Regions from separate parts of the Staphylococcus sp. HMSC068C09 genome, predicted to be linked through region 3. Evidence: predicted binding sites of a transcription regulator. Region 3 holds the regulator's gene; each other region holds the start of a gene.
What was found. The regulator Rex, encoded in region 3, represses fermentation and respiration genes when NADH is low (regulators of the CRP and FNR family bind a similar motif). The targets are predictions, from matches to a motif close to TTGTGAAATATTTCACAA.
Positions count from the first base shown of each region.

Region 1 (5,640 bases), on a different contig from region 3:
ACGAATGGCATAGCCATAAAGATAATCATGATAACGCCGTGCGTACTAAAAATTTCGTTATAGTGATTTGATTCCAAGAAAGTATTATCCGGAATAGTTAATTGAGTACGAAGTAATAACGCATCAATACCACCACGAACGAACATTAATACTGCACAAATTAAGTACATTAAACCGATTTTTTTATGGTCTACGGATGTGAACCATTCTTTGTATAGATATTTCCATAATTTGAAATAAGTAATTACTGCGATTAAACCGATAACTAAGAATGGGGCACCAATTTGTGCCATAGTAATCATCCAGTTACCTTTAACGAGTAATTCATCCCATGGAAAATTCATTAATGTTCACCTCCATGATCATTATCTGCTTTAGACGCATTCTCGTCTTTAGCTCCTTTATTGATTTTTTCCATTTCCTTAGCGTTGTGAGTTTCTTCATCTTTGAACTCACTATCGTAAGGGTCATCGTTGCCTAAAATCATTGGCTTCATACCATGACGAGGATAGTTGACATTTGTAACTGTTACCTTACGAGCTGGTTTTTGAGGTTTATCTGTTACATCTTTGTAAAGATCTTTTTCAGCAACGAAGTTAGGATCTTTTTGAGTATAGTTGTAACGTTTATATGCATAGAAGATATACTCTGGATCAGCTGCAGGATCGACAAATGCCATGTGAGTACCACTAAATGTTAATTCTTTATTTGGAGTACTTGGTAAGATTTGTTTATCAAACTCATCTTGGCTAATAGTTTTCTTACTTTTAGCATCTTTAACCCAAGCATCGAAATCTTTTTGGTTTACAGAGTGAACTTTAAATGTTTGGCGAGAGAAACCTTCACCATTGAAGTTAGAGTTACGTCCTCTGAATGTACCAGTTTGATCGGCTGTTAAAGTCCAATTCATTGTCATGCCAGTCATGGCATATTTTTGACCACCTAATTGAGGAATCCAGAAACTAGTCATTGTATCCATAGATTGTAATTTAAATACAACTGGACGGTTTTTAGGAATAGTTAATGTATTCACTGTTTCAACCTTTTGTTCTGGATAAGCAAAGAACCATTTATATCCGGCACTAACTGCATAGACAACTAATGGGTCTTCTTTACTTTCAGGTGGTTTCTCGTAATCGTATAATGTTTTAACTGTTGGAATAGCTAAAGCAATTACGATTAAGATTGGTACCACAAACCAAATTGTTTCAATTAAAGAATTGTGGTGCATCTTACCAGATTCGTCATTTTTATTGTAACTATACTTGAAAATAAAAACAGCGAACATAGTAAGTACAACAGCAACAATAACAAGCATGAAGATGATTGAGTAAATAATCAAGAACTTCTGACTACTTGCTACTGGCCCTTTTGCATTAAACACTTCTATGTTTGAACAACCACTAAGTAAAATTAGTGTGCCAAACATAAGAAGCAACGACTTAAATTTTGACACTTTTTTGACCTCCTAATACTACAAATGTAGGGCTTACCATTAATTTTAGTTTATTACGCGATATTTACAAGACCTTATTAGAAAAAAATTACAATAATAAATAGGAAAAAACTAGTAACAATAGGAATGACGGGGAATGTAAGGTTTGTTAAAATTATGTGTCTATTCTGTGAAAAATGTCAAAAATAGAAAATTGTTCGTTACATTTGAGAAACATTATCAATTCTAGCGTTTACAATAAAAATTAAATAAAAAAGACGAGATATTCATCTCGTCTTTTTCAGAAAATTGACACATTTATTTAACTTTTATGTAACGTGTTGATGATTCTTCGGCTCCCTCTGAGTCGATGACATTATATCTTACTTTATAAGTACCTACTTTTGACGTATCTACGTGACCATCAACTGTAATTTTATGTGTTAAATCACCATCTTCTTTATCATAGGCACTAATTCCATTTAATACATTATAATCTTGACCTTTTTCAATAACAATATCGTTTACTCCTTTAAGCTGTGGAGTATGATTTGAAGTAGCTTCTGCACTTAAATTTGGAGTCACAAGAGTAGCGGAGACACCGAGAGCTGAAAGAGATTGTATGAGTTTATTCATTACGTTAACCTCCGAATGTAATAAGTCATTTGAATAATTTAACTATACTTTAATTTCTGATTTTTAACATCATACTATAGTCTTAATATAGCTTATTCAAGATTAAATTTAAATGAACTTAAGATAAATAAATATTAAATTTATGTAAAATGAAAGTTCTGTGAATTTAAAAAAATCTATATTACATTATAATAAGTATTGTACTAAAATATATTTGTAGTAAATAAATATATTTTACACATATAATTTTAAGTAGGAGTGGATTTGAATGTTAACAGAACAAGAAAAAGGAATTGTAAAAGAAACTGTTCCAGTATTACAAGAAAGAGGAACAGAGATCACTTCTTATTTTTACAATAGAATGTTTCAACAACATCCAGAGTTAAAAAATATGTTTAACCAAACTAACCAACAAAAAGGATTCCAATCTACTGCTTTAGCTCAAAGTGTATTAGCAGCTGCAGTTAATATTGAGCATTTAGAAAATATTTTGCCAGTTGTTAAAGAAATTGCATATAAACATTGTGCGTTGCAAGTACCACCAGCTGGATATGATATCGTAGGAGAAAACTTAATTGAAGCAATTAAAGCTGTTTTAGGATTAGAAGATAGTCATCCTATTATTCAAACTTGGAAAAAAGCATATCAAGAAATTGCTGATGTATTTATTCAAGTTGAAAAAGATATTTATAGTAAAATGTTATGGGAAGGTTTCCAACCATTTAAAATAGAAAAAATTGACCAACTTTCATCTGATATTAAATCCTTTACTGTAGTATCAGATAAATATGATTTAAGTCAATTTACACCAGGAGAATATATTACAGTTGATGTAAGTAGTGAAAAAATGCCTTATCGTGCAAAACGTCACTATTCAATTGTTAGTGGCGATAACAATCATTTAACTTTTGCTGTCAAACGTGATGTATCTACAGACCATGAAGGTGAAGTTTCAACTATTTTACATGATGAATTAAAAGAAGGAAATGATATTAACTTATCAGCTCCAGTAGGTCCATTTGGTGTGGTTAACCAAAATCAACCACAAGTATTTATTGGTGCGGGTATTGGTGTCACACCACTTGTTTCAATGTTTGATAAAGTAGCTGAAAATGGAAGTCATGCACAGTTTATTCAAGTAACTGGAGACGTTAACGATACACCATTCACTTCTCATTTAAAAGATATTTCAAAACGCTACGACAACGCGAAATATGAATTATATGATAGACAAGCTAAAGGTTATTTAACTAAAGAAACTCTTGAAAATTATGTGAATAATGATAGTGAAGTATATGTTTGTGGAAGTGCTAAATTTATTCAATCAGTGATTGAAGTATTAAAAGAAATAGGCGTAAGCCAAGAACATATTCATTATGAAACATTTGTTCCAAAATTAAGTGTTTCAGTATAAATGTAATATATTATTAAAAAAAGAGAGAGGCATAATTAATTTGAAATTATGTCTCTCTCTTTTTTAATAATAAACGTTTGAATTTAAATTATTCAATGCCTCTACGCATTTTTTCAGCTAATAATGTATTATTTAAAACCATCGTAATAGTTAAAGGACCTACACCGCCTGGTACTGGAGTAATAGCACCTGCAATTTCTTTTACTTCTTCAAATTCAACGTCACCTTTTAGTTTGCCATTTTCATCAGGAGTATTACCTACATCCACAATCACTGCGCCTTCTTTTACATCGTCTTTAGTAACTAATCCAGGTTTACCTACTGCACTGACGATAACATCTGCATGTTTTAAATGGCTATGCATATCTTTAGTACGTGAATGTAAGATTGTTACTGTCGCATTTGCTTGTAATAATAACTTAGACACGGGTTGACCTACAATGTGACTTCGGCCAATTACGACAGCATTTTTACCTTCTAAATCGATATCTGCATGTTTTAAAATTTCCATAATTCCTAATGGTGTACAAGGAACAAACGTTTGTTCATCAATGTATAATTTACCAATGTTTGATGGGTGAAAACCATCAACGTCTTTTTCTGGATTAATTGCTTCTAAAATTTTTTGTTCGCTAACCTGTTTAGGAAGAGGTACTTGGACTAAAATACCACTTACCGAATCATCATTATTTAAACGATCTAGTTCTTTTAATACGTCTTCTTCAGAAGTATCTTCAGATAAATGAACAATTTCAGATATCATCCCTATTTTTTCAGCAGCTTTCTTTTTAGAATTAACATAGCTTTGACTTGCACCATCATTCCCAACTAAAATAACGGATAATTTTGGTGTATATCCCTTTTCTTTTAAAGTTTCAACTTGGTCTTGCAACCCTTGTCTATAATCTTTTGCAATATGTTTCCCATCTAAAATTTTTGCAACCACAAAAAACTCCTCCTTGTTTATTAAACATCTGTCTATAGATTAACTTTAAAGGTATAAAAACGTCAAATTTTAGCTAAAAAGCGTAAATTAAGTTAAGAAACATAGATAAAGTTCGATTTTTGATTGAAATTAAATCTTATACTTGGTATGCTATACGTGTAATATACAACTAATAAGATTTATATTTTAAACTTTGAAAGGGTGTACAAAGTGAAAGTAGCAGTCATTATGGGTAGTTCCTCAGACTGGAAGATTATGCAAGAAAGTTGTGCAATGTTAGAACAATTTGAAATACCATATGAAAAGAAAGTAGTGTCAGCACATCGTACGCCAAAGTTAATGTTTGATTTTGCAAGTGAAGCACGTACAAACGGTTATGACGTTATTATTGCTGGCGCTGGTGGTGCAGCACATTTACCTGGGATGGTTGCTTCAATGACAACGTTACCTGTTATCGGTGTACCTATTGAATCTAAAAGTTTAAAAGGACTAGATTCACTATTGTCTATTGTTCAAATGCCTGGTGGAATTCCTGTTGCTACAACGGCAATCGGTAAATCTGGGGCTAAAAATGCTGGTATTTTAGCAGCGAGAATTTTAAGTATTGGAAATGATTCAGTTCGTAAACATCTTGAACAATATGAACAATCTTTAGTAGATAAGGTAGGCGAAATGCAAGATGAACTTCAATAGATTAAAGTTCGGAGCAACAATTGGTATTATTGGTGGAGGACAATTAGGTAAGATGATGGCACAATCTGCCCAAAAAATGGGCTTTAATGTAGCGTGTTTAGATCCTAATCCAGATAGTCCATGTAAATCAGTAGCAGATGTTTTTATCACGGCAGAGTATGATGATGAAGAAGCCTTAAACAAATTGGGTCAACAATCAGATGTGATTACTTATGAATTTGAAAATATATCTGCTCAACAACTTAAGCAACTAACTCAACAATTTAACATTCCTCAAAGTTATCAAGCAATTGAATTATTACAAGATCGTTTAACTGAAAAACAAACATTAGAATCTGCAGGTACGAAAATTGTTCCTTATGTATCTTTAAAAGATGAAAAAGATTTGAATCAAGCAATTGAAACATTAAGTTATCCATTTATCGTAAAAACACGTTTTGGTGGATATGATGGTAAAGGACAAATTTTAGTGAAAAATGATTCCAATGTTGAAGAAGCTAAAGTACTTGTTTCAAA
Region 1 covers NZ_KV813756.1:266,118-271,757, forward strand. The annotation lists gene qoxB (cytochrome aa3 quinol oxidase subunit I) at 1-344, opposite strand, end outside; gene qoxA (cytochrome aa3 quinol oxidase subunit II) at 344-1,456, opposite strand; gene HMPREF2930_RS06060 (DUF5011 domain-containing protein) at 1,754-2,071, opposite strand; gene HMPREF2930_RS06065 (globin domain-containing protein) at 2,340-3,485, shown strand; gene folD (bifunctional methylenetetrahydrofolate dehydrogenase/methenyltetrahydrofolate cyclohydrolase FolD) at 3,574-4,431, opposite strand; gene purE (5-(carboxyamino)imidazole ribonucleotide mutase) at 4,642-5,124, shown strand; gene purK (5-(carboxyamino)imidazole ribonucleotide synthase) at 5,111-5,640, shown strand, end outside.
Region 1: qoxA (cytochrome aa3 quinol oxidase subunit II) is a predicted target of Rex. The motif match lies at 1,624-1,641, and genes of this name have one in related genera.

Region 2 (5,640 bases), on a different contig from region 3:
TACGATCTTCCCTAAAATTGAAAACCAAGAAGGTATTGACAATATCGAAGAGATTTTAGAAGTATCTGATGGTTTAATGGTTGCGCGTGGTGACATGGGTGTTGAAATTCCACCTGAATCTGTGCCAATCGTTCAAAAAGATTTAATTAGAAAATGTAATAAATTAGGAAAACCTGTCATTACTGCAACTCAAATGCTTGATTCAATGCAACGTAATCCACGTGCAACAAGAGCTGAAGCAAGTGACGTTGCTAATGCAATCTATGATGGTACAGATGCAGTTATGTTATCTGGTGAAACAGCTGCAGGACAATATCCTGAAGAAGCAGTTAAAACAATGAGAAATATCGCAATTTCAGCTGAAGCTGCTCAAGATTACAAAAAATTATTATCTGATCGTACTAAATTAGTAGAAACATCATTAGTAAATGCGATTGGTGTATCTGTAGCACATACTGCTCTAAACTTAAATGTTAAAGCAATTGTAGCTGCAACTGAAAGTGGTTCAACAGCGATTACAATTTCTAAATATCGTCCACATTCAGATATTATTGCAGTAACACCTAGTGAACATACTGCAAGACAATTAGCACTAGTATGGGGTGCATATCCAGTTGTTAAAAAAGGACGTAAAACAACAGATGATTTATTAAATAATGCAGTAGCAACAGCTGTTGCTACTGAAAAAGTTGGTAATGGTGATTTAATTATCATTACTGCTGGCGTTCCAACTGGTGAAAAAGGTACGACTAATATGATGAAATTACATTTAGTAGGTGATGAAATTGCTAAAGGTCAAGGTGTTGGTCGTGGATCAACAACTGGTAAAACAGTGATTTCTAAAACTGCTAGTGATTTAGAAGGAAAAGACCTAAGTGAATCAATTATTGTGACTAATTCAGTAGACGAAAGTTATGTTCCATATGTTGAAAAAGCTGCAGGTTTAATTACTGAAGAAAACGGTATAACATCACCAAGTGCAATCGTTGGACTTGAACAAGGTATCCCAACTATTATTGGTGTTGAAAATGCAACTAAAGAATTGAAAAATGACTTATTAATTACTGTTGATGCAAATCAAGGTAGAATTTTTGAAGGGTATGCGAATGTCCTTTAATTAAACAACTGTATAAGTATGTTTAATTAAAATGCTAGAAGAGCGAGAATAACCACATTAGTGGATAAAATTCTCGCTCTTTTTTATATTATTTAAACATATTAAAAAAGTGGAATAGAGCCGTATTCGTCGTCCCACCTTGCGTTGAACGTAGATTTTCATTAAGAAAATCTCTATGTTGGGGATAGTAGTGTTTAAAAATGCTTATTACAAGAGTATTTCAATTCAGACATCGACTGCATTAACATAAAAATGACTGGAACATTATCAATTGTTCCAGTCATTTTTTATATTGATATTTTAATGTTAATTTGCTACTTTTTTATATCTTAAATACATAATACCTAAAATAATAAACCAAATGGGTGTTAAGAAAATAGCGTTTCTTGTTGTTGCATTTACAAATAGTAAACAAAACACAAATATGAAGAATGCTAAAATAATATAGGCCATATATTTTCCACCAGGAAGTTTGAATTTTGCTTTTTTATGTAATTCAGGATTTTTTCTATGATAATTAATATAAGCCCAAATAATTAAAGCCCACACGATAATAAATAATACTGTTGAAATTGTTGTAACATATGTAAATACTAGCGTTGCATTTGGAAAAATATAGTTTAATAATGCTGTCACCAATAATAACGCAGATGATACTATAATTGCGATATGTGGTACACCTTGTTTGTTAGTACTTTTAAATATAGAAGGCGCTTGTTTTTGTTCAGATAATCCAAATAACATACGACTATTTGAGAAGATACCACTATTACAAGATGAAGCAGCAGCAGTTAAAACTACAAAGTTAATTAATCCAGCTGCAAACGGAATACCAATTAATGAGAACAATCTAACAAATGGGCTCTCATTTGGATCCACTTTGTCCCAAGGAATAATAGACATAATGACTGCTAAAGCACCTACATAGAAAATTAAAATTCTAATTGGTACTGCATCTATAGCTTTAGGTATTGTTTTTTCTGGATCTTTAGTTTCACCAGCGGTTACCCCAATCATTTCAATACCAACAAATGAGAATAAAGCCATTTGGAATGACATAAAGAAACCAGAGGTTCCATTGGTAAAAATACCATGTTTATAAAGATTAGTTAAACTTGCATGTCCAAATTGAGTTTTATAAGCAAATAAAATCATTATTGCACCAATGACGATTAAAGCTATAATAGTTATAATTTTAATAATAGCAAACCAGAATTCTAATTCTCCAAATAATTTTGCACTTAATAAGTTAAAAACCATTAATATTAATACGCAAAACAGAGCAGTAATCCAGTTTGGTATAGTTGGAAACCAGAAACTAACATATTTAGCAACTGCAGTTACTTCTGCCATTCCCGTTATAATCCAGCATAACCAATATGTCCATCCAGTAACGAATCCTGCAAACGGTCCAATATACTCGTTTGTTACATCAGCAAATGATTTAAAACGAGTATTTTGAATGATGATTTCTCCAAGACCTCTCATAAACATAAATAGCATGAATCCAATAATGATATAGGTTAATAGAATAGAAGGTCCAGTCATAGCTATAGTTTGACCTGCACCTAAGAATAATCCAGTTCCGATAGCGCCACCAAGAGCAATCAATTGTACATGACGATTACTTAATCCTCTTTGTAATTTTTCTTCTGCCATAAGACAACTCCCTTACATTTAATTAATATTAATTATGCACTTATATATTAAATTCGACAATTATTTTTCTAAATTTTTTCTAAAAATTTTATTAACATTGAGTTAATAAAAAATAATCATTGTTGATAAATAATTAAAATATTCATTATTTTCATATAAGTCAACCTTGTCTTACTATTCATAAATAGCTTTATAACGATTTTTACTATCATTATAATTAAAATTAATATATAAATAATTTACCAATGAAAATTTAAACCACATATATAATTATTCACAAAACTTATAATTTTAGATATACTATTTTATGAAAGCCATTACATTATGTAAAAGAAAAGGGGAATTACTTATGGCAGAATTACAAAAAGGTTTAGAAGGGGTTATCGCAGCAGAAACTAAAATTAGTTCAATTATTGACAGTCAATTAACTTATTCAGGATATGATATTGATGATTTAGCTGAAAATGCTCAATTTGAAGAAATCATGTTCTTATTATGGAATTATAGATTACCAACACAAGAAGAACTTGAAGAATTAAAAGAGAAACTTAAACAATATATGACATTAAATCCAAGGGTATATAAGCATTTTGAAGAATATGCTACGGATGATGTACATCCAATGACTGCATTACGTACCTCTGTTTCTTATATTGCACACTTTGATCCAGATGCTGAAGAGGAAACAGATGAAAGTCGAAAAAATCGAGCTATTCGTATCCAAGCAAAGATTGCATCATTAGTTACAGCGTTTTCACGCGTGCGAGAAGGAAAGGAACCTGTTAAGCCCAATTCTGATTTAAGCTATGCAGCAAACTTCTTGTATATGTTAAAAGGGGAATTGCCATCTGATACTGAAGTTGAAGCTTTTAATAAAGCTTTAATATTACATGCTGATCATGAACTTAATGCTTCAGCATTTACAGCAAGATGCGCAGTATCATCTTTATCTGATATGTATTCAGGTATTGTAGCAGCAATTGGTTCATTAAAAGGCCCTTTACATGGTGGAGCAAATGAACAAGTTATGAAAATGCTATCAGAAGTTAAATCACTTGATGAAGTAGATAATTATTTAGATAAGAAACTCGCTAACAAAGAAAAAATCATGGGATTCGGTCATCGTGTATATAAAGAGGGAGATCCACGTGCCAAGTACTTAAAAGAAATGAGTCGAAAAATAACTTCTGAAACTGGACATAACGAATTATATGAAATTTCTCTTGCAATTGAAAAGCGTATGCATGATGAAAAAGGTTTAATTCCAAATGTAGACTTCTTTAGTGCAACTGTTTATCATAGCATGGAAATTCCACACGATATTTTTACACCTATCTTTGCTGTAAGTCGTACTGCAGGATGGACCGCGCATATTTTAGAACAATATCGTGATAATCGAATTATTCGTCCGCGTGCAAAATATGTTGGAGAAACAAATCGTAAATATGTAGCAGTAGAAGAAAGATAAAATATTTCAAAATTTAATTTATGGAGGCTTTTATAATGGCAGCTGAAAAAATTACTAGAGCAAATGATGAATTATTAAATGTACCTAATGAACCAATTATTCCATTTATTATTGGGGATGGTATCGGTCCTGATATTTGGAAAGCAGCTAGTCGTGTTGTTGATGCGGCGGTTGAAAAAGCATATAACGGTGAAAAGCGTATTGAGTGGAAAGAGGTATTAGCTGGTCAAAAAGCGTACGATGAAACTGGTGAATGGTTACCACAAGAAACTTTAGATACCATCAAAGAATACTTAATCGCAATTAAAGGGCCATTAACTACACCAATTGGCGGAGGCATTCGTTCTTTAAATGTAGCATTAAGACAAGAATTGGATTTGTTTACTTGTCTTCGTCCAGTACGTTGGTTTAAAGGTGTACCTTCACCAGTAAAACGTCCTCAAGATGTTGATATGGTTATCTTCCGTGAAAATACTGAGGATATTTATGCTGGAATTGAATTTAAAGAAGGAACAGAAGAAGTTAAAAAAGTTATTGACTTCTTACAAAATGAAATGGGTGCTACAAATATTCGTTTTCCCGAAACTTCTGGTATTGGTATTAAACCAGTTTCTAAAGAAGGAACCGAACGTTTAGTAAGATCAGCTATTCAATATGCAATTGATAATAACCGTAAATCAGTAACATTAGTTCACAAAGGTAATATTATGAAGTTTACAGAAGGATCATTTAAACAATGGGGTTATGATTTAGCTCATAACGAATTTTCTGATAAAGTATTTACTTGGCAACAATATGATGACATTGCTGAAAAAGATGGTAAAGATGCTGCAAATGACGCACAACAACAAGCTGAAAAAGACGGTAAAATTATTATTAAAGATTCAATAGCAGATATTTTCTTACAACAAATTTTAACACGTCCAGCAGAACATGATGTAGTAGCTACAATGAACTTAAATGGCGACTATATCTCAGATGCACTTGCTGCACAAGTAGGAGGAATCGGTATTGCTCCTGGTGCTAATATTAACTATGAGACAGGGCATGCTATTTTTGAAGCAACACATGGTACAGCACCAAAGTATGCTAACTTAAATAAAGTGAATCCATCATCTGAATTATTAAGTTCTGTATTAATGTTAGAACATTTAGGATGGCAAGAAGCGGCTGATAAAATTACTGATGCTATTGAAGCTACAATTGCTTCTAAAATTGTGACATATGATTTTGCTCGCTTAATGGACAGAGCTACTGAAGTATCAACTTCAGAATTTGCCGATGAATTGATTAAAAACTTAAAATAATATTTATTTTGATAAAACAGTCTAAGATGGATTTTGATGTCTTAGACTGTTTTTGTTCATTATTAATAAATATCAAAACAAGATTAACG
Region 2 covers NZ_KV813753.1:42,605-48,244, forward strand. The annotation lists gene pyk (pyruvate kinase) at 1-1,117, shown strand, start outside; gene HMPREF2930_RS02645 (amino acid permease) at 1,424-2,776, opposite strand; gene HMPREF2930_RS02650 (citrate synthase) at 3,126-4,244, shown strand; gene icd (NADP-dependent isocitrate dehydrogenase) at 4,280-5,551, shown strand.
Region 2: HMPREF2930_RS02650 (citrate synthase) is a predicted target of Rex. The motif match lies at 3,039-3,056, and genes of this name have one in related genera.

Region 3 (5,640 bases):
TTCTCTCTTATATTGTTTTTGAGAAGCATACGTATTAGTTGTTGACGAATCAGTGTCTTCTAAATCAAGCGTTTCATCTTTATTGTGTTCCGCTTCAAATTCCTTTAACGCAGAAGCTTCTTCTGTTTTCTCAATAAAATATTGATAGTCACCTAAATATAGTTGACCACCATCTTTATTTAAATCAAATACTTTATTTGCTAGTTGATTAATAAAATATCGATCATGGGAAACAAATAAAATTGTACCTTCAAAATCTTTTAACGCTTGTTCTAACATTTCTTTAGAATCTATATCAAGATGGTTAGTAGGTTCATCGAGTATCAAAACGTTATCACGTTGTAACATAAGTAAAGCTAATTGCAAACGTGCTTTTTCGCCCCCTGATAAATCATTAATAACTTTTTTGACGTCATCTTGAACGAATAAAAATCGTCCTAAAATAGCGCGGACATCTTTTTCATTCATCATAGGATATTGATCCCAAACATAATCTAATATTGTTTTATTAGATTTGAATTCTGCTTGTTTTTGATCGTAATATCCTATGTTTAAATTAGCACCATAAGTAATTTCTCCACCTAATGCTTTTTGACGATTTGCAATTGTTTTGATAAGTGTAGTCTTTCCAACTCCATTAGGTCCAATAATAGCAATATGGTCTCCTTTTGTAACTTCAATATTAATAGGAGCAGTGATAGGGGATTGATAACCTACTTCTAGATTACGGATATGCATCACATCATTGCCAGTATTTCTATCAAATCCAAACTGGATATTAGCACTTTTAGCATCCATCATTGGCTTATCGATACGTTCCATTTTTTCTAATGTTTTTCGACGACTTTTAGCCATACCGCTTGTTGAAGCTCGAGTAATATTTTTTTCCACGAAAGTTTCAAGGCGTTTAATTTCTTCTTGTTGTTTTTCATATTCTTGCATTCTTAATTCATAGTATTTATCACGTTGAGTAATAAATTGCTCATAATTACCTACATAACGCTTCACATCTCCTAAAGCAACGTCATATATTTGAGTTACAATTTTATCTAAGAAGTATCTGTCATGACTAATAATAATGATGGCACCTTTAAAATATTTTAAATAATCTTCTAACCACTTAGTTGTTTCCAAGTCAAGATGGTTTGTAGGTTCATCTAATAGTAATAAATCGGGTTCACTTAAAAGCATCTGTGCTAAAGATAAACGTGTTTTTTGTCCGCCACTAAAATCATTAATGGGTTTATCAAATTCTTCTTCAGTAAAGTTTAAACCATGCAATACTGTTTTAATTTTACTTTCATATTGATAACCTTCAAGTTGTTCAAATTGATTAGATAATGATTCATAACGCTCCATATGTTGTTTATAATCTTCTGAATCATAACTATCAACGTGAGCGGCTAACCAATCAGTTTCATCATTAATAAGCGTTTCCATATGCTTAATATGTTCAAATGGTTTTGACATTTCTTCAATTACAGTCAGAGAAGAATCAAGTGTCATTTGTTGAGTTAAATAACCAATGCGTAAATTCTTGATTTTTGAAATATGGCCACTATCATAATCTTCAACACCTGCAATAATCTTCATTAACGTTGATTTTCCAGCGCCATTTCTTCCTACTACGCCAATACGTTCTCCAGTTTTAACTTCAAAATTAACATGATTAAATATATCTTCACCATCAAACGATTTTGAAATATCATTTAATTGTAAAAGTATCATTCAAGTTTCACCTTTCTATCTATGTAACAATCACATTTATTTAACTTTAAATTTGACATTATTATATCATTTTACAATATAAGGTATGCTTAGGAAACTAAGATATTTATTTTTGAAATAGGTTACGGTATAATATTGCAGTATATCCATAATAGGCATTATATATATTTCGCTAAAATAACTAATTGCACTCTAGTTAGTTTGAATATATAGATTAAAAAGTTCAAACAAAAGGGGGACATTGCATATGCCTCAAAATCAATCAAAAATACCTCGCGCTACATTAAAACGTTTACCTTTATATTATCGATTTGTTAATTCATTGAAAATCAAAGGTATTGATCGTGTGAGTTCTAAAACAATTAGTGAGGCTTTAGATATTGAATCAGCTACGATAAGAAGAGATTTTTCTTATTTTGGTGAGTTAGGTAAGAAAGGATATGGCTATAACGTTGAGAGTCTTTTAGAATTCTTTAAAACGGAGATTAGCGATAGTAATAATATTCATATTGCTATTGTTGGCGTAGGGAATTTAGGACGTGCATTACTTACTTACAATTTTTCAATACATGATGAAATGACAATTACAGCTGCATTTGATATTGATAAAGATATTGTTGGTACAAAAGTTGGAAAAGTGACAGTAAAGCATATTGATGATATTTCATCTGAACTTCAAAAACAAAATATTAATGTAGTGATTCTTACTACACCAGGAAGTGTGGCACAATCTGTTTCAGATCGACTTATTAAGGCTGACGTAAAAGGTATCTTAAACTTTACTCCTGCTAGAATTGATGTGCCAAATGATGTTCAAGTTCATCATATCGATTTAGGTATCGAATTACAATCACTATTATTCTTTATGAAAAACTCTTCAAATTAATATTAAATTATTTTTTAAAGCTAAAATGCATTTGCATTATAGCTTTTTTATAAATATATTAATTTAATGGAAACATTAAAAAATGGTGACGAATTAAAAATAGACTTTGATTGCACTCAAGCAACTGAAGCCATTCCAAACTGGGCAGCTGAACAAGGGTATCCTGTAACAAACTATGAACAACTTGATGATGCTTCATGGACAATCACAGTTCAAAAAGCTTAAGTTTTTCTTTATAAATGTAATGTAATATGACAAATTGTGTCATTTAATCTTACGTATTTTTGCTATTCTTAAAAACTATTAATATGATGTTTTTAAGGAAGTGGTAAAAATGAAGATGGATGACACAATTTTTTTATTTCTATGTATTTTATTAGTTTGGTTAATGACACCAGGATTGAGTTTATTTTATGGAGGCTTAGTTCAATCTAAAAATGTTTTAAATACTGTGATGCAAAGTATGGCTGCTATAATTATTGTTACGTTTACATGGGTGGTCATTGGATTTTCTTTGAGTTTTGGTCATGGAAATGATTGGATAGGTAATTTTGATTTTATTGGTTTGCAACATGTAGGATTTAATACGAATGTTCAATTTAGTCCACATATTCCGTTTGCCTTATTTATGTTATTTCAGATGATGTTTTGTACTATTGCGGTTTCCATTTTATCAGGTTCAATTGCTGAGCGAATGAGATTTATTCCTTTTACTATTTTTATATTTATATGGGTAATTATGATTTACAGTCCTGTAGCTCATTGGGTATGGGGCGGTGGTTGGATTCAACAACTTGATGCTTTAGATTATGCTGGAGGTACCGTAGTACATATTACATCGGGAGTATCAGGATTAGTATTAGCAATAATGATAGGTCACGGAAAAAAAGTAGAGAAACTACAGCCGAATAATTTACTTATTACACTTATAGGTGGTATTTTTGTTTGGATAGGATGGTACGGTTTTAATACAGGAAGTGCGTTTACTTTAAATGATATAGCAGTGATATCGTTTGTAAATACTATCATTGCTGCGAGTGGAGGAGCATTTAGTTGGTTGATTCTTGAATACTTTTCTAATAAAAAGTTAAGCTTACTTGGTTTATTATCAGGTGTACTGTCAGGACTCGTAACCATTACACCAGCAGCTGGATTTGTAAACTACTTAAGTGCATACATTATCTCTATGATTGGTGGTATAGCATGTTATTTTGTGGTCAATTCTATAAAAGAAAAATTAAGATATAATGATACACTTGATGCCTTTGGTATTCATGGTGTTGGAGGTGTGATTGGTGCAATATTGACTGGTGTATTTCAATCACATAAAGTTAATAAAGATATATTAGATGGATTAATCTATACTGGTCATTTACATACTATATGGATACAATGTATTGCAGTTATAGTAGTAGTACTTTACTCGATTATTATAACTTTTATTATTGGAAAGACATTATCAATTTTTATGTCCCTTGCTACGACTGTTGAAGAAGATAAGAAAGGTTTAGATCAACTTGTGCATGGTGAAAAGGCATATTTTTATGGAGAATTAAATAAATTACATAAAAGGTATTGATATATATTTAAAATGTTGAAGTTTCATTAGTAAAACAGTATTTGAAGATAATCACGATATGATAAAATTAATATTATGTTGATATTAATTTAGATGATTAGTCTATTAAAAAATATATCAGATATTGCAAAGTTTGCGGGAGTATTGTAAATACAATTTCCCGCTTTTTAAATCATGGATTGTAAAGTCTTAAGACTAATTACCGTTACGATATTAAATGATAAAATTAATACTAATGATTTAGGAGGCCTAATATGACTGAGTGGTCAAGAGAACAACGCTATCGTCGTATTGAAGATGTGAACAAAGATGAATTAGAAGCGTTAAAGCATCGAATAGAACAATCAAGCTATCGTCAACACTTTCATATTCAACCTGAAACAGGTTTATTAAACGATCCTAATGGATTAATGTTTTATAACGGAACATACTATGTATCTCACCAGTGGTTTCCATTGGGTGCCGTGCATGGACTGAAATATTGGTTTAATTATACTAGTAAAGATTTAGTGACATTTGAACCAAATGGTCCCATATTAAAACCTGATACGATTTATGATAGTCATGGGGTATACAGTGGAAGTGCTTTTGAATTTGAAGGAAACTTATATTATATGTATACAGGTAATCATCGAGATGAAGAATGGAAAAGATATGCGAGTCAAATGATTGCAAAAGTAAAACAAGATGGTTCAATCGAAAAATTAAATAAGCCTGTGATTGCTCATCAACCTGAAGGATATACAAGTCATTTTAGAGATCCAAAAGTATTTAAACATCATGAAGAATATTATGCAATATTAGGTGTCCAAACCCAACAAGAATTAGGACGTTTACTTTTGTACAAAATGATACATCGACAGATTGATCAATGGGAATATATTGGAGAAATTACAACCGAACTAGAAGATTTTGGCTATATGTGGGAATGTCCAGACTATTTTAGTTTAAATGGACAAGATGTAATTATTTTTAGTCCTCAAGGTATTGATGCAAAAGATGAAAAATATAGAAATATTTATCAATCTGGATATCTAATCGGTCATTTAAATTTCGATACATTAGAATTCAAACATGATACATTTATGGAACTTGATAATGGTTTTGATTTTTATGCGCCACAAACATTTATAGATGAATATGGTAAGCGTATTTTAATTGGGTGGATGGGATTACCAGATACTCAATATCCTACAGATGAAGAAGGTTGGGCACATTGTTTAACGATACCTAGAGAGTTAACAATCGAAGAAGGACGGTTACGCCAACGTCCTTTGAAAGCGTTAGAGACGTTACGTCAAAATAAAGAAACAGCATTAGGTTATGCTAACAAATATAATACAACACTTCATCCTTATGAAGGTACGCAATATGAGCTTATTATTGATATTTTAGAAAATGAAGCAACAGAAATATATTTTGAATTAAGAGCATCTAAGTTAAATTC
Region 3 covers NZ_KV813733.1:82,475-88,114, reverse strand. The annotation lists gene HMPREF2930_RS01305 (ABC-F family ATP-binding cassette domain-containing protein) at 1-1,728, opposite strand, end outside; gene HMPREF2930_RS01300 (redox-sensing transcriptional repressor Rex) at 1,976-2,614, shown strand; partial or broken gene HMPREF2930_RS01295 (sulfurtransferase TusA family protein) at 2,681-2,839, shown strand; gene HMPREF2930_RS01290 (ammonium transporter) at 2,949-4,193, shown strand; gene HMPREF2930_RS01285 (sucrose-6-phosphate hydrolase) at 4,448-5,640, shown strand, end outside.

Region 4 (5,640 bases), on a different contig from region 3:
ATAACGAATTTAAAATGAATGTTGTCTCACTCGTTTTTTTGCTATACATTCTTGAAAATAATAGTTAATATTCCCTTATTTTATGAAATAAAACATATTTAAAATAATCAGATATATTACACCATCTGTAATGACACTGTTGATTAAATTGATAAAAAGATTGATATTAAAGCATTTTGAGTGATGTAACAAAAGAGAGATTTAATTACAAAAACCATCCTATTATTATGATTCAATTACAAGGTATTAACAACGCCCACAAACGCTTGTTTATCTGATAAAGTATGTCTTGTCGTTAATTAACGAGAAAAAATAATTCGAAGTAATTTAATATTGAGATGTCATTTGAAAGTAGCCACGTGATAAATAAAGGAAGAATGTTTTAAATTTCTAGGAGGATATTTAATTATGAAAAAAATCGCTACAGTAACTATCGCCACAGCCGGAATCGCTACAGTTGGATTTGCGCATCATGACGCACATGCAGCGGAAAATAATGGATATAACCCTAATGACCCAACTTCATATAGCTACTCTTATACAATTGATCAACAAGGTAACTATCATTACACATGGAAAGGTAATTGGAGTCCTGATCGTTTAAATCACACTAATGACTCAAATCATAGTCAATCTAACTATAATAATTACAACAATAATAGCTATAACTACAATAGCAATTATTCATATACAACAAACAATAACCAAACATCTACTAACAATAATCAATCTTATACAACTAATAATACGACAGGTGGATTAGGCGCTAACACTGCATCAACATCAAATAGTAATGTAAAAGTTACAACTCAAAGTGCACCAAGAACACAATCAACTGCTTCAACTCAAGCATTCTCAGGTAAAACAAATTCAGGTGCGAATTACTATACTTGGGGTCAATGTACATATTATGTATATGACAAAGTTGGTGGCACAATTGGTAATACTTGGGGAAATGCAAATAACTGGGCTAACGCAGCAGCGCAATCTGGTTATACTGTAAACAATACACCTAAAGCAGGTGCTGTAATGCAAACGACTCAAGGTGGTTATGGTCACGTTGCATATGTTGAAAGTGTAAATAGTGATGGTTCTGTTACAGTATCTGAAATGAACTATCAAGGCGTAGGTGTAGTATCTACACGTACAATTTCAGCAAGTCAAGCAAGTTCATACAATTACATTTCATAATTTAAGGAAATGAACTATTTAAAAATTAATGTAAAATAATGACTAAGATATTTAAACAATAACGTTATTTAAAAGAGCAAGTATATGAATTCAAAACGAATTCTAACTTGCTCTTTTTTATTTTTAAAAATTACATTTAATATGATTTAAATCACTTTATAAAGGGAAATATATAACTACTAATTCCTATAGTGTTCAAATATAAAGGTGGTGATTCACAATGGCGTTAGGAGTACTTCAATGGATCCTAGTGATCGCAATTGTGGTAATTACGATTGGCGTCATATTTGGTCTCATTTGGGGTTCACTTTTTGAGGAACGCTTTTATAGAAGTCGTTCTAAAAAAGAAGAAGAAGCACGTATTGAGAAAAATCTTAAAATGGCAAAAGGGCATACCGATGATGACGTAGTATATGATGAAGAAGGTCGTGCATCACTCAAAGAAGATTATAAAAAACAATAAATATTGATAAACCTTTAAGAATCCTTTTGATTTTTAAAGGTTTTTTCTTATCAAAATATTTATATTAATTAACTTTATGCAATTATATACTTTTAACAAATAAAAGTGATAAAATATATATGTTAAAAAATTCACATGAACTATTTAAAGTTAGGAGTTATTATAATGCTACTGTTTATAGTAGAAATTATCATAATGATTGTAGCCATTATGCTAGGATTGCGCACAGCAGGTGCTTTAGGCTGTGGTATTTTTGCTATTGTGGCCCAACTGATTATGATATTTGGATTTCAACTTCCTCCTGGTTCTGCCCCTGTTACAGCAGTACTAATTATTCTGGCAATTGGTATAGCTGGAGGAACGCTACAAGCTACAGGCGGAATTGATTATCTTGTCTATCTTGCTTCGAAAATCATTGAACGATTTCCAAAATCAATTATTTTTATTGCGCCTATGATTGTATTTGTCTTCGTATTTGGAGTAGGGACTGCAAATATTGCTTTATCACTAGAACCTATTATTGCTCAAACCGCAGTAAAAGCTAAAATCCAACCTAAGCGACCACTGATTGCTTCAGTACTAACTGCTAATTTGGCTTTACTTTGTAGTCCAGCTGCATCTGCAACAGCCTACGTTATTTCAGTACTTGCAGGTCATGAAATTTCAATGGGTCAATATTTGAGTATTGTCTTACCTACATCATTAATCACTATGTTTATGTTAAGTATATTTTGTACGTTTGTAGGACGTAAAAATACAATTACTGAAAGTGAAATTGCTCATACACCTGACGTTGATGTAAATCATGCTTTTTCTACTAGAGTAAAGATAGGTGTTTTAGCATTTATTTTGTGTGTGTTTGGTATTCTTACGTTTGGTATTTTTCCTCAATTCATGCCTTCATTTAATGTCAATGGAAAAGATGTCACTGTATCAATGACAGAGATTGTACAATTCTTTATGTATTTAAGTGCAGCAATTAATTTATTGATGTTGAAAGTGAATACGAGTGATATTCTATCTTCAAATATTACACAATCTGCTATTGGTGCATTATTTGCAGTACTCGGACCTGGTTGGTTAGGTGCGACAGTATTTAACGCACCTCATAATTTACATATCATACAAAATGATGTTGGCAAAACGATTCAAAATATGCCCTGGCTTGTGATTATTCTTGTAGCTGTAGTAGCGATGATTGTTATTTCACAAACAGCAACAGCATCGATTATGGTACCCATCGTCATGAGTATGGGAATTCCACCCATGTATTTTGTAGCAATGGTACAAACATTAAATGTTAACTTTGTTATACCTGCGCAACCAACGTTATTATTTGCAGTTAATTTAGATGAAACAGGACGTACACGACCTACAAGCTTTATTATTCCAGGATTCTTTGCAATAGGTGTTTCAGTTATTGTTGGTTTTATAATAAAAATAATATTAGGATATTAGTTTATAATAGAGTATTTGTAATATAAACGATTTAAAGTTTCATGACAATTTAATAGATTGAGAAGGCCTTTTGTGCCTTTTTGAATATTGAAGAGAAGAATTGTATTCTTCTCTTATTTTTATTTTAAAACAGAGAATTTCAAAAAAATATATATTCATTAAAAATGAATAAAAATTCAATGTTTATAATTTAATATTTGTTCAAAACGTTTATTTTTAATTTAACAATGTTGATATAGTTAATTTTTTTCGATAGTTTCAATGGAATAAAATATATAAATATTCAGTTTTCTAAAATAATTTTATGAATGTAATTTGCATTTTTATTTAATTTTAGATATTGTCATCATGTGAATCATTCACGTAAATAAAATATAAGTCGTACATATAATATTCAAAGGAGGATCTTAGTTGAAAAAAGAAAAAATAATGGATTGGCCCACCTTTATAGGTACTGTTATTGTCTTGCTTTCAGCAGTTATACCTATGATGGTCTTTCCAAGTGCAAGTGAGAAAGTTATTACTGATATAAATAGTGCTATTTCTAACTCGATAGGATCTGTTTACTTATTTATAGGTTTAGCCGTTTTATCCTTTGTACTCTATATTGCTTTCGGCCGATATGGTAATGTGACTTTAGGAAAAGCAAGTGATAAACCTGAATTCAATAATTTTAGTTGGGCTGCAATGCTATTTTGTGCAGGTATTGGTTCAGATATTCTTTATTGGGGTGTTATCGAATGGGCCTTCTATTATCAGGTACCTCCAAATGGTGCTAAAGGAATGACTGATGAGGCTCTTACATATGCAACGCAATATGGTATGTTCCATTGGGGACCTATTGCATGGGCGATTTATGTATTACCAGCTTTGCCTATTGGCTATTTAGTATTTGTAAAGAAACAACCAGTATATAAAATTAGTCAAGCCTGTCGTCCAGTATTGAAAGGACAAACTGATAAGTTTTTAGGTAAATTAGTAGATATCTTATTTATATTTGGACTATTAGGAGGAGCGGCAACCTCTTTAGCATTAGGTGTGCCATTAATTTCTTCTGGAATTGAACGATTAACAGGTATAGATGGAGACAATATGGTTATTCGCTCAATTATACTTTTCACAATCACAGTCATTTTTGCAATTAGTTCTTATACTGGTTTGAAAAAAGGAATACAAAAATTAAGTGATATTAACGTATGGTTATCATTCTTATTACTTGCATTTGTATTTATTGTAGGTCCAACAATCTTTATTATGGAAACAACTTTAACTGGTTTTGGGAATATGATGCGAGATTTCTTCCATATGGCAACTTGGATGGAGCCATTTGGTGGAATTAGAAACCGTAATGAAACAAATTTCCCTCAAGATTGGACTATATTTTATTGGTCATGGTGGCTTGTATATGCACCATTTATTGGTTTATTTATTGCTCGAATTTCAAAAGGTCGTCGTCTCAAAGAAGTCATATTAGGAACAATTGCTTATGGTACATTGGGATGTGTCTTATTCTTTGGAATTTTTGGTAATTATGCTGTTTATTTACAAATTAGTGGACAGTTTAATGTGGTTGATTTTTTAAATAAACATAGTACTGAAGCAACAATTATAGAAGTTATGCATCAATTGCCATTTGGTTCTTTAATTATAGTGTTGTTCTTAATATCTGCATTTTTATTCTTAGCAACGACATTTGATTCAGGTTCTTATATTTTAGCGGCTGCTTCTCAGAAGAAGGTAATAGGGGAACCATTAAAAGCTAATCGTTTATTCTGGGCTTTTGCTTTATGTCTATTACCTTTCTCCCTTATGTTAGTTGGTGGAGAACGAGCTCTTGAAGTATTAAAGACTGCTTCATTATTAGCAAGTGTACCCCTTCTATTTATATTTACGTTTATGATGATATCCTTTATTATCACACTTAATAAAGATCGGATTAAACTGGAAACAAGAGCAGATAAACTAAAAGAAGTAGAGCGCCGTTCACTTCGTATTGTTCAAGTTAAATCAGACCCTGAAGACGATAATTTATAATGTAAAAAATGATAGTACATTTAAAAATCCTCAGAAATTAGATAATAAATCTAATTTCTGAGGATTTTTGAATAATATTGATAATGAATTAAGTTATAACTCTTCTTCTTTTGGTATAGGATAATGTTCGAAAATGTCTCCAGATTCAATCGCAGAGCTTAAATTTTCTAACCATTTACAATATAATTTTGTGTGGTTCAGTTGGGATTGTATACGATCTATTTTTTCTTTTTCTTCTCCACTTAAATTATTAGTTTGTATTATGTTTTGAAGAATGTTTTCTGCTTTTTTCGTTGCTTCTAAATTTGTATCGACTTCACGTTCCCATTTTTGTGTGAAAAAGTTTCGAAAAAAATTAAAGAAATCTTTCTCAGCTATAAAATGTTGTTTGCGACTGCCACGGGTAAATTGTTGCTTAACGATATCGTATTCTTGCAATTTTTTTACACCAGCACTCATACTAGGTTTGCTCATTTGTAAATGTTCACGCATTT
Region 4 covers NZ_KV813778.1:23,720-29,359, forward strand. The annotation lists gene HMPREF2930_RS09645 (CHAP domain-containing protein) at 409-1,191, shown strand; gene HMPREF2930_RS09650 (hypothetical protein) at 1,412-1,654, shown strand; gene HMPREF2930_RS09655 (anaerobic C4-dicarboxylate transporter family protein) at 1,820-3,112, shown strand; gene HMPREF2930_RS09660 (BCCT family transporter) at 3,524-5,146, shown strand; gene HMPREF2930_RS09665 (choline uptake/conversion transcriptional regulator CudC) at 5,240-5,640, opposite strand, start outside.
Region 4: HMPREF2930_RS09655 (anaerobic C4-dicarboxylate transporter family protein) is a predicted target of Rex. The motif match lies at 1,774-1,791, and genes of this name have one in related genera.